DNA from 3 places in the Desulfobacca acetoxidans DSM 11109 genome. Region 3 is predicted to be linked to each of the others. Evidence: riboswitches for the same ligand, from Rfam matches in the RefSeq annotation. Region 3 holds a riboswitch; each other region holds the start of a gene.
The links. A riboswitch is a leader RNA that binds a small molecule or an ion and turns the genes downstream of it on or off. The one in region 3 is predicted to bind cobalamin.

Region 1: it holds a riboswitch for cobalamin, as region 3 does, so the genes downstream of both, DESAC_RS11115 (TonB-dependent receptor plug domain-containing protein) here and DESAC_RS16370 (hypothetical protein) in region 3, are expected to answer to the same signal.
Region 2: it holds a riboswitch for cobalamin, as region 3 does, so the genes downstream of both, DESAC_RS11110 (DUF2162 domain-containing protein) here and DESAC_RS16370 (hypothetical protein) in region 3, are expected to answer to the same signal.

Annotation. Positions count from the first base shown of each region.
Region 1 is NC_015388.1:2,485,874-2,489,925, reverse strand. Features, by position in the region: gene cobM (precorrin-4 C(11)-methyltransferase) at 1-755, shown strand, start outside; gene DESAC_RS11125 (cobalt-precorrin 5A hydrolase) at 712-1,785, shown strand; gene cobJ (precorrin-3B C(17)-methyltransferase) at 1,782-2,549, shown strand; cobalamin riboswitch at 2,622-2,809, shown strand; gene DESAC_RS11115 (TonB-dependent receptor plug domain-containing protein) at 3,025-4,052, shown strand, end outside.
Region 2 is NC_015388.1:2,481,364-2,485,415, reverse strand. Features, by position in the region: gene DESAC_RS11115 (TonB-dependent receptor plug domain-containing protein) at 1-833, shown strand, start outside; cobalamin riboswitch at 1,125-1,313, shown strand; gene DESAC_RS11110 (DUF2162 domain-containing protein) at 1,476-2,243, shown strand; gene DESAC_RS11105 (MotA/TolQ/ExbB proton channel family protein) at 2,240-2,845, shown strand; gene DESAC_RS11100 (DUF2149 domain-containing protein) at 2,814-3,152, shown strand; gene DESAC_RS11095 (cobaltochelatase subunit CobN) at 3,139-4,052, shown strand, end outside.
Region 3 is NC_015388.1:902,003-906,054, reverse strand. Features, by position in the region: gene DESAC_RS03830 (hypothetical protein) at 1-643, opposite strand, end outside; gene DESAC_RS03825 (hypothetical protein) at 767-1,642, opposite strand; gene DESAC_RS16370 (hypothetical protein) at 1,749-2,357, opposite strand; cyclic di-GMP riboswitch class I at 2,414-2,489, opposite strand; cobalamin riboswitch at 2,665-2,841, opposite strand; gene DESAC_RS03815 (hypothetical protein) at 3,396-4,052, opposite strand, start outside.

The sequences.
Region 1 (4,052 bases), 1.6 Mb from region 3:
TTGTGGGAGCCGGACCTGGAGATCCGGAGCTTATTACCGTAAAAGGCATGAAGGTCCTGTCTCAGGCGGAAGTGCTGCTTTATGCCGGTTCCCTAATATCGCCCGCCGTTCTGGCCTGGGCACCTCCCGAGGCAGAGATGGTGGACACTGCCCCCCTGGCCCTGGAGGAGATTGTTGCCCGCCTGACTGCGGCTCACCGGGCTGGCAAACACGTAGTGCGGTTGCACTCCGGGGATACCAGCCTGTTTAGCGCCCTGCAGGAACAGGTGGCGCTTCTGGAACGAGAGGGTATCCCCTCCCGGGTGATACCCGGAGTCACTGCGGCGTCAGCGGCCGCCGCTGCCCTGGTGCAGGAACTGACACTGCCGGAAGTGGCGCAGACGGTCATTCTCACGCGGGCGGAGGGCCGGACCCCGGTTCCGCCGCGGGAAAACCTCCGGTCGCTGGCGGGGCACGGCGCCACCCTGGTGATTTATCTCAGCGTCCAGCTTCTAGACCGGGTGGTAGAGCAGCTGGCCGACGCTTACGGTCCGGAGACACCGGTAGTAGTAGCCTACCGGGTAAGTTGGCCGGATGAGCGTCTTATCCGGAGCACCCTGGCCGATATTATACCCAAAGTCCGTGCAGCCGGCATCAACCGCCAGGCCTTGATCTTAATAGGCCCGGCCTTGGCTACTTCGAAGGATCGTCTTCAGGTGTGCTCACGTCTCTATGACAAAACCTTTGCTCATGGCTACCGGGATGCGGCCGATTAGAGTGGTTGCCCTGACGCCCGCCGGAGTTCGTCTGGCCCGGCGTCTCTGTCAGACCCTGGAAGGCACTGAATGTTGGCTTCCGGCCTCTTGGGCAACAGCCGGGGAACATACTTTTGACAGGCTGACTGACGTCTTTGCCGAGGCCTTCACCAATGATCGCGATCTGGTATGCATTATGGCTGCCGGGATCGTAGTACGACAAGTAGCTCCTCTTCTTCAGGGCAAAGACCGCGACCCTGCGGTGGTAGTGTTAGACCAGGAGGGCCGATTTGCGGTGAGCCTTCTTTCCGGCCATCTCGGGGGGGCCAATGAGCTGGCCTGTCGGGTGGCCGCAACTCTCGGCGGTACTCCGGTAATCACTACTGCCACAGATATCCAGGGGCTTCCTGCTTTGGATCTTTTGGCTGCCCAAGCTGGGTTGATCATCGAAAATCCAACCGGGGTTAAGGAGGTGTCCATGGCTCTCCTGGCCGGCAAACCCGTGCGATTGGTGGACCCCGAGGACCGCTTGGCCACGGTTCTGGCAGGGTATCCTCATCTTTTTCACCGGGAAGCCGCCTTGGAAGCTGCACTGGCTGGTAGCCCCCAACCCACGGTGTATGTGGGTTGCCGGGAGCGGTCTTGGCCAACTGGATGGCTGCGGCTGCGTCCCAGGAGCCTGATTGCCGGGGTGGGCTGCCACAGGGGCACTCCATCATTGGAAATACTGGATCATATTCAGGAGGTTTTCCGGCAGGCCGGGCTTTCACTTCTTTCCCTGAAGGCGTTGGCCACCATCGCCGCAAAAAAAGACGAGCCGGGGCTCAAGGAAGCGGCCCGTCGGCTGGAAGTGGAATTGTTATGGTATACCGCAGAGGAACTGGAACACGTGCCGGTGCCGCATCCGTCAGCACAGGTGACCCGCCACGTGGGTGCGAAGAGCGTCAGCGAAGCCGCAGCCCTGAAGGCGGGACAGGGGGAACTCCTAATACCCAAACACAAGAGTGCCAACGTCACCGTGGCAGTAGCCCGGGCCATCTGGCCATCGTGAGTCTGGGACCGGGAGCAGTAGAATATCTGGCCCCTAAGGCCCAAGAGGCCCTAAAGGCTGCTCGGGTGGTGGTGGGTTATCAGACCTACATCACCTTGATAACCTCTCTCCTGACCCACCAGGAAGTGGTGGCTACCGGGATGCAGGGTGAAGTCAAACGCTGCCAGGCCGCCATCGACCGGGCCCGAGCCGGCCAGTGGGTGGCCCTGGTATCCGGCGGGGATGCGGGTATCTATGGTATGGCCGGTTTGGTCTTGGAACTCTGTGCCGTGCAGGGCCTTAAAGTGGGCCAGGTTGATAGCAACGACGAGTTGGACTTTTCTCTCGAGGTGATTCCTGGCATCCCGGCCCTAACGGCGGGAGCCGCGCTTTTAGGAGCCCCTCTGATGCACGATTTTGCCGCCATCTCGCTGAGCGACCTCCTCACCCCCTGGGAAATTATCCAGCGAAGGGTTGAGGCAGCGGCTCAGGGTGATTTTGTCATCGTCCTCTACAATCCCAAAAGCAAGAAACGGGATTGGCAGTTGAAAGCGGTGGTGGAGCTTGTCCTCCGCTATCGGGAACCTCTCACCCCCGTGGGTCTGGTAAGGCGGGCCAGGCGCGCGGGAGAGGAAATCATCGTGACCACTCTGGAGCATCTCCCGAAACAGCCGGTGGATATGCAAACCATCATTATAGTGGGCAATTCCCAAAGTTTCCAATACGGTCCCTACCTGGTTACGCCGCGAGGCTATCTCGCCAAATATCAGGTGGGGGACCAATAGACGTTCTAGGCCGGGATTAAAGGCGGGTAATACTTAACTATTCGGAAGGGAGGGGTGCCTCTCCAAAGACATTTTGTTGTTAAAGTTACAGGAGCCCTGAGGGGCTTAATAGGGAAGCCGGTGCAAATCCGGCACGGTCCCGCCGCTGTAACCGGGGACGAATCCTACAGTATGCCACTGTCTTGGGCAATGAAGATGGGAAGGCGTAGGGAAGAGAATGATCCGGGAGCCAGAAGACCTGCCTGTAACCGAGATGCCGCGTTTTAACGTCGTATTGAGACCGGCTGAGGGGCGAGAGATAGGTAAATCTTTCCAGCCAACCTGAGGAACAAGCTAAACTGGGTGCAATCCTTGGGTCCATAAGGACTCAAGGATTTTTTTTGGTCCATCAATGAAGAAGAACAGGGTAAGGGGCAAATAAGATGTTGATGGTGGCAACAACTACGCTTGAGAAATCATGAAAGGGGAAAGAACAATGAAATGTTGGTTGTCTGTTCTGGTAGTCTTAGTGGTGTCGTCTGGGATTGGGTCTGCTCAGGAGTGGGACCGGAAAGTATCGTTGCCGGAGGAAGAGGCCACTGTTGGCCGGACTACTGTGGATACCCAGGCAAAAATCTTGGAGGATGCAGAAAAAGTCCATGGCATCGATAAGGTTGTCGTGACGGCTACCAGGACCGAACGCAACCCCGACGATGTTCCGGCCAGTATTACCGTTATCACCAAGGACGACCTAAGGAAACAGAACATCAAGACGGTGGACGAAGCCTTGGCCCAGGTTCCCGGAGCAGTCGATAATCGGCGCCGAATCTATGGAGATAGTATGACCAACGTGAATCTGCGCGGTTTCCCGGCGGAGGGCCAGAAACGCACCTTGGTTCTGCTGGACGGCCAGAACATTGCCAACGCCTACAGCAACGGCGTGGCCTGGAGCAGTATGCCGGTGGAAAATATCGAACGCATAGAGGTAGTCCGGGGACCATTTTCCGCCTTGTATGGGGGCAACGCCATGGGCGGGGTCATCAATATCATTACCAAGACCCCGAAGAAACTGGAATGTGTAGCCCAGGGCGGCTATGGCACCTACGATTCCTGGACCTACTACCTCGGAGTGGGGGACCGCCTCTGGAATAAAGTGAGTGTTCAGGCGGGATTTAATTATCGCATCTCCGCCGGCTACCCCTCCAGCCTGGTGACCAAAACGGCCAGCACGGGGACCCCGGCCACCCAGGTGGTGGGCTGGCAACCTACTCATACGACCACCGGCACCCCCACCAACATTATTGGAGATACCGGTGATTATAACTGGAATGATTACAGTATGAACGGCAAGATAAGTTGGGATATCGCCCCGGGCCATAGGGTTGAGTTCAGCACCCTGCAGAGCTGGAACGACTATGGCTATGATATGTACCATTCCTATCTGCGCGATACCGCCACCGGCAGCTCAGTGGTCAGAGGAACTGTGGGTCTGTCTGGTACCAACACCCAATTTAAGAATCTCCA
Region 2 (4,052 bases), 1.6 Mb from region 3:
GGGAGACTTACGGAGGTAATTACATGGCATCTGCCGGTACACCCACAGTATACCTGCCTGGCCGGAGCAAACTGGCGCTCAGCCCCAAACTTGCCTTTCTCTATCGTCCTCTGGAGTGGATGACCTGGCGGGCATCTGTGGGACGCGCCTTTCGGGCTCCAAATATTTATGAACTTTACCGCACGTGGCTAGCCAGCAGCGGTACCCTATACAAGGGCAATCCCGATCTGATCCCGGAAACTGCTACCTCGTGGGAGATTGGCACCACCATGAAACCGCTGGAAGGGATGGTCTTTACCGCGACCTACTTTGAAAATTACGTTGATGATTTGATTTATCGGGTGACCGATCCTGCAGACATCACCGGCAAAACCCAGATTTATAAGAACGCCGGTAAGGCGACCATTAGAGGGGTTGAGCTGGAGATTACCCAGAAGCTCTGGTCCTGGCTGGAGGTTTTCGGCAATACCACCCTATTAGATGCCCGGATCAACGAGAATCCTTTTAATCCGGAATCAGTGGGTAAAAAGATCACCTACACTCCCCGACAGCAATTCAACTTTGGGATTACGGCTACCTATTGGAAAGTCAAGGGATTTCTCTCGGGACACTATGTCAGCAAATTGATAAGCAGGGACGACAACAGCGATCAATACAACAATGTCTACGGTTCCTACGATCCCTATTTCACTCTGAATTCCAAGATAATCTTTACCCCGGTGAAGTATATGGACCTCTCCCTGTCGGTGGATAACATGCTCGATCGGGAATACTTTTATTACTACCCCTCGCCGGGCCGGACCATCTGGAGTCAGATAACGCTGAGATTTTAATGACCGCTACCCGGTGGTTATCTACTGTTGGAGTCACAGGCCGATACCTATTTTCTCCTTGACAGATTCGGAGGGGAATTTTAAAGTTAGCCAAGGTAATGCTCATTACCAACGGGTTACCGGCGAAGCATGAAAATTGGTGCCGGTGAATTTTAGAAGGCGGGATGCCTTTCGCTTTCCTGCCCTACAGCACTGCAGCACCGGCAGGCCAATACGGAGGAGCGGGTTTCAGACCCGCCGGAAGGTTTTTACAACAAGGTTCCGTAACCAACCAGAAACTTTTTTCTGACTTAATAGGGTCATATTACAGGCGCCCTTCGGGGCTTAAAAGGGAAGCCGGTGCAAGTCCGGCATGGTCCCGCCGCTGTAACCGGGGACGATACCTGCGAGATACCACTGCCCGTGCTGAAGCCGGGTGGGAAGGTGCAGGAATAAGGATGATCCGGGAATCAGAAGACCTGCCTGTAAATCAATATGTATTGCCCAACGTGTGATTGGGGATAACGCGGCCGCTCGGGATGGAAAACCGACACGGCTTAGCCTAAGGACAAAGCAAGCTGGGTGCAATCCTTGGGTCCATTTTGGGCTCAAGGTTTTTTTTTGGCCTGAGAAATTGAATCTCTCAGGACAGAGGGATAGACGATGGATCTAAACCTGATCTTGTGGATCGGCGGCATGTTATTCAGTCTGAGCGTCTTTGTGGTAAAGGTCGGCTTCGGACTGGGACTGGGGCAGGTGGGTTGGCGGGGTCTGGTTTTGACGCTCTTATTGTATCTGGGAACCTTTCTGTTAGCTGCAGGGTTTTGCGAAAGTTTGATCAAGATCCTGACGCCGCTGGTGCGAAAAGGACCATATGTCCATATTGCCATGGCCTTAGGCATGATGGTCTGGGGCTTATATCTCATCCACAGCTGGGCAGGATCAGATTCCGGGTGTGGGGTGCACGCCGGCTGCCGTCAACCAGCCCACCCGACTGCCACCCGGTCGGCCCGGCCACCAACCTTATTCCTTCTTCTTCCCTGTCCCGTCTGCCTGACGGCCATAACCTTTTCCACCTGGGCGGCCTTACAGGTGATCAAGTTGCCTGCATGGGTGGTGGGGCTGGGATTGGGTGCAACGTTTATCATCTTGTCGCTGCTGATTTATCTGGGCCTCAAACTTTTCACCCTGAGATCAACCCGGTTAAATCAGAGGATCGGCCTCGGTTTAAGCATGTTGGCCATAGGCCTGTATTTTCTGAGTTCTCTTTTTCTTCCGGCCCATATTGAGGCGGCCAAAAGCATCTATCAATCGTTTGCCACGGAGGGAGGCAACTTGGTCCTGGTTGAACATATCGGCGTTTTTTTCCTACTCCTGGCCGCCTTGTTGGTCGGCTTCCTGATGAATAAACGACGCGAGGTTGGTGAATGAATATTCTAGCGGGTCTTGAGACGTTTCTCTACGTTATTGCCTCAGCTCTGTTTTATCCGGTAGTAGTTGGACTTATTCTGCTTACTTTTTGGATCGTGATATCTGCCGGCGGTTTTCTGCGGGAATATATTGACCGGCGGCAGGGAAGATCGGTCGGGTTACGGCGCTATCGAACCATGTTGGACTCCGAGGTTTTGACTCTATCAGCCAACCTCGATCTTGAGTTGGAAAAGCACCTCCAGGAGTTCGAACTTGAGCTAATTAAGGGTCTAGATAAGGTCAGGTTTGCTATTCGGGTGGGCCCGGCCGTGGGTTTAATGGGGACCTTGATTCCCATGGGCATTTCCCTGGCGGCCCTGGCCCAGGGAGACATGCCAAAAATGGCGGGAAGCATGGTCACGGCCTTTACTGCCACCGTTGTCGGTCTGGCCTGCGGGGTGGCGGCCTATCTCATGTCGCTGATAAAAGAAAAGTGGGTGCGGGCCGACATGCGGGAGATGGAATATCTGACGGAATTGCGGCTCCGGCAGGCCAAGGCCCAGAGGTCGGATATCCGGGCGGGAGAGGAAGATGAGTTTATTAAGAAGACCGCGGCGGTTTGATAGATACGACGAACCCCTGGAAGACCCCATCTCCGGAGTGGCCAACCTGTTTGACGCCAGCGTCGCCTTTATCGTCAGCATGATGATCGCCCTGTTTATGGCTTATAACATGCTGGACCTGGTAAACCCCAAATCCGAGGTGACCATCACCAAGAAGAACGCCGATGGCCAGATGGAGATTATTACCAAAAGTGGTAAGGAAATCAAGGTTAGAAAGGTGACAGACAAGAAACTTAGCGGCGAAGGCGTCCGTCTGGGAACGGCCTATCAGCTTAAAGACGGCAGGGTGGTGTATGTCCCGGAATAAGGCGGCTGCAGCCGATGGAACATTGAAGTCATGGCGGCGGTTCATCCTGGCTCTAAGTTGCCTCCTGTTTTGGCTCTTCATTTTTCCGGGATCAGCCGTTGCCGCCAAGGTGAAGGTCAGCCTGCTGTTGGGCGACATCTCTTCCAAGGTCGCCACTGAAGCGGTAAAGGCGGTCTATCAGGATTATCCGAACTTAAGGCAAAAGGTGGAATTCCATGTCTATCCCACCTCAGGTATCCGGGAGAAGAATCTGCTGCCCTTGAAAGAATCCCGTCTGATCTTAGTCTGGATCATGGGACACAACCTCATCGAGGCGGTGAAACCAGAACTGGAAGCAGCTATAAAAAAGGGAATCAAGGTCTATTACGTCGGCGGCGGCACCTATGACGATGACCAGAAAAAGATGGGGATCAGGGCCGATAAGAAGATGGTGGCCTATTTTTCCCAAGGTGGCCTGGAAAATATTAAGAATCTTATTCTCTACAGCCTTAAACAGGAACTTGGTTTTGAGGTCTCTTTCCGGGATGAGGTGGTGCAAAATCCCGAAAGTGGTATCTATGAATACAGAACCCGCAAGGTCTTTGCCGATTTTGAGGCCTATAAAAAGGCCTATGCCTACCGGGATGGCCGTCCCTGGATCGGGGTGGTTTTTTATAAAAATTCGATTGATGGAGGTCAGGCCAAGCCCCTGCATGCCGTCATCCGCAGCCTGGAGGAGGCCGGTTTTAATGTCCTGCCGATCTATGGCCGACCGCTGGAAGAGGTGATGGCGAAGTTCTTTGCCCCAGGCGGCAGCCCCTTAAAAAGCCGGGTGCGGCTGGTGATAGCCCAGGGGATGAAGATCGGCATCAACCCGCAAATTATGATTCCGCTGTTGACCAGGCTTAATATCCCCTTGAT
Region 3 (4,052 bases):
AAGGCCCCACGGGCTGGCCTATACCGTCGCCGCCGCCGAAAAAACTGTCCAGATCATCGTCCCAGCCCCACAGATCGATGCTGCCGTTGCTCAGGGTCCGGGCCGACATGCCCCAATTGGAGAAGGTCATGTTATTGCCGATGATATTGTCGCCGTCATCCTCCACCCAGTAAGACCAGAAACCGTTATACCAGCCTTCGAAATAGAGATCATCGGCGTCGGCGGCATGGCCGGTCTCGTCGGCGCCGTTGACGTAGGCAAAACCGCCGTCATTGTCCAGATCGTAGCCGATGCCGAACAGGGTCTTGTCGCCGCCAAACCCGCTCCAGGTGGTCAACTGGGCCCCTAACCGGCTGTCCGCTCCGGTAGTGGTGTAAACCACCGCGCCATTATTGGAAGAGCGTATATCGCAGGCCCCGGCGATGGCGGTCATCATATCTTCTCCCGAGGCCTCGCCGTCCCAGCGGTAGCCCCACACCAGGGCGTTTTCCATACGGGGGTCAAACCATTGGACCACCAGCGCCGCCCGATTGGAGCCGCTGCCAACCCAAAAGTCAATATCATTAAAGGTGAATGATTGCGCCGGACCCGCGGCCATGGCCACGGCCAGCAAGACCAGGATAATGCTCAAGTACTTTTTCATCTCCTTCGATCCTCTACTCATACCTCTTATGGTTATTGCCAACATTTTTCAAACCAGGGTCGGGAGACCCGGCCCCTGAATATTTCTTTAAGAAAAACTATGGTATTGGCGATAATTATGGGCTTATTTTCTCCGGCGCTGCCCCAACAGGCGGAAAAGCCCGCTTCCCAGCAGCAACACCGCCCCGGGAACGGGGACAGGGGCTACATCGGCAAATCCGTCGATTTCGGCCAGCTTGGTGCTGCTGGAGGATTCGACCTTGATGTATCGAATCCACTCAAAGCCCGATGCAGCGAGATCATAGCCGGTCCCTCCCGCCGAACCGGCATAAAGGTCGATGACATCCGCCACCGAGAGGCCAACGAAATCCTCGGTGGGATTCAGCGCCGGATTAACGGGTTTTGTCCAGTCGAGCTCGGCCCCCCAGGCGTCGTTCTCCCGGTCCCAGGCAAAGGCCTGGGTGGGATAGGTAGTGGTGTCGAAGTACGGTCCCGTCGAATACGTGTACCAGGGGCCTTCCAGGTACTGGGCCACACTCACAATGCCCGGGTCCGACCAACCGGTTCCTGAGGCAACGTAGTAGGTCTCCATGTTCGTTGTGGGACCCACCATGCCCGTTCCCCAGTAGAGGTCGTTTCCAAAAACGATGAAGTCGATCCCGTAGGGGTTCAGGGGGTCATTGGTGATGTTGTGGTCGAAGGTAACCGTGATCTGGGCTTGCGCGCCGATCGTGGTAATGAGCTTATTCCCCTCCGGATCGGTGTTCCAGGAGGGATAGACCATGGAGCAGGCCATATTCTTCCCGCCCACATCGGAACCCTTGATCCAGGTGGTGGGCTTGCCGAGCGCCGCGCTGGGATCGCTGTACAGTGATCCGGGGCCGAAAGTACCGGTGGCGCTTACCACTTCCGTGGCAAAAGGGCTCGCTAAGGCAGGAGCAGCCACCATCACCCCCGCCAGAACCAATAGAACAAACAAAAAAAACTGCCCTTGTTTCATCGCACTCTCCTTGCAGAATTTACCCGGTGATCACACTGCTCCGGCGCCGCCCGTCGTCCGGAAGACCGAAGTCGGCAGGCGGCGCCATAGATCAGGTTATCCCCGTTTAGCTCCTGCCGCGCCGTATGCCGATCAGGCGCAGCAAGCCGGACCCTAGCAGCAACACCGCCCCGGGGAGGGGGACAGGGGCAGCTTCCCGGACCAGCCAACTGCTGACAGTCGCAATAGCCGCAGTTTCACCATACCACTGGCCGGTCAATCCGGTTAGATAAGTTGGCACACCATTAGCCCAATAAAAATCGGCTCCTACGGAAGTGCCTGATTCCGTCATGGAAAGAATTTCCGGATACCCTGCCTGGCTGCGAGTCTGTCCCACCAAAGAGACCAGATAAGCCACCGCGTCAAAATCGGCCTGATTTTGTGTTTCCCCAAGAGGCATGCCGGCTGCCACGCACAAACCCTCGGCTTCGGCCACAGTGGCATACCGGAATCCTTCGAAATCTCCACCGACGCCAAACTGGGTGTTCACATAGCTGCGGCATTTGCCAAGCGAGGCCGATAGATCCAGCCATTCCCATCCGGTGTCGGTATCCAGGGTGATGGCATCATCGCCAAAAACCGCGTCATCTTTTACCACTAAGGTGGCATGGACTCCGGAAAAGCTGAAGAGGGACAAGACAAAAAGCGCCAGGCAGGTAAAGAAAAGTTTTTTCATAAGTTCTCTCCTCAAAAAATGTGTTCATTCAATGGACAAAAAAAACCGGGCTGTCTGGTGGCAACCCGGCCGTCTCTGCTGAGACCCGCGGCTTTCCGGCCCCCGGTCGCCCGGGGTGTGGCTTCTTCACGACGTAACCATTTTTGGATCAGGCGGTGCCTTCGCTTACATCATGCCATGCTGCTTTACTCCGGCTGAGAGTTGACCGAAAAAAACCCGATTCCGCGGGAATCGGGGCCTTGCCTCATTCTGGCATCTACCATCTCTATAAGGCCCTCGGACCCGTTCCGCGAGGTCTGCATTGGACCATATCCCTATGAAACTGCCAGGTCTTCTGGCTCACGGATCGACCTACCAACCGCGCCTTCCCATGGGAGCTGCACTACCCCACAGTGGCTCACCTGCGGCCTTCGTCCCCGTTCACAGCGGCGCGCCCGCCTGGGATTCACACCCAGTTCCCTTGGCCAGTCATGGTGTTATCGTTCCTTGATTCACACCCTTCCCGGGGTCCGCTCGGCGACCCACCGGGGATCACTCTGTGGCTTCACCTCCTTTCTGGAAAATTCGGCGCCCCGAGACAACCTCCATTGCCATCCCACGATCCCGGGCGCCCCCTTGACTGGCCGAAAACGCTGGAAAAACAACTTTCAGCCATCAATTCACAATTGCAATCATATTAAAAATCTCAGTTAGAGACTTGGGCAATATTGCTCAATGTTGAGATAATTTTGCTCTTTATCTGTCCTCTTTCTCAATGTCCGGTGATAATGTCTTCCTGCCTCGCCACCAAAGGGGGACTTAAAAAGCTCACCTTCCCAGCGCCTGTGGGAGGTTCCCCCTTTCCCCCCTTTTCTCAAGGGGGGGGCAGGGGGGATTGTAATATTTTCCTTTACCCCTACCTTTGTAATTTAACAACATTGAGGTCAGGGTGAGGGGTGAATCAGATATTGTGGGCATCGATAGACTTCCGCCGCGCCAACAAAGACCTGTTCGGTTAATGACAGGATAATCCGTCTTTCCCCCTGATCACGGCCACAATCAGTGACTCCGGCGCCGCCGCGCCGCAGCCAGGCGACAAAGACCGGCGCCCAGGAGCAGCACCGCGCCGGGGAGGGGAACTGGCGCAGCATCCAACGTAATCACCCAGGCTTCCGTCTTCCCAGCAGGATTGGACCCTTTTCCGGCAATCGTGAGGCCATCCGCAGAGACGCCAAGGGCTTCTGTTAACCCCCATCCGGTCGTGTCGACGCCGGCCGCGATCAACAATTCTTCAATGCTGACCATTCCAAGTTGTTCCGTCCATACAAACGCCTCAGTGCCGTTTCCAGATGTGCTTCTGCCAACCACGGTGGACCCGTCCGCAGAAACCGACAAGGCTTCGCTCGAAAAACTTCCTCCCGCCAGGTCGCCCAGGCCTATCATGCCGCCTGATTCGGTCCAGAGAAACGCTTCTCTTCCGTTGGAGGATAAGGAATTTCCGACCACGGCCAAGCCGTTATCAGAAATATCTTCCGCTACGCTCTTAAAAGATCCTCCCGGCAGATCTCCTAACCCCACCATGCCGGTTGATGCTTTCCAAATAAATGCTTCTTGACCATTGCTGGAGTGGCTCCAACCGACCACGACCGAACCATCCGCGGAAACTCCAGTGCCCTTGCTGTTAAAATCAGATCCCGGCAGATCTCCTAACCCCAC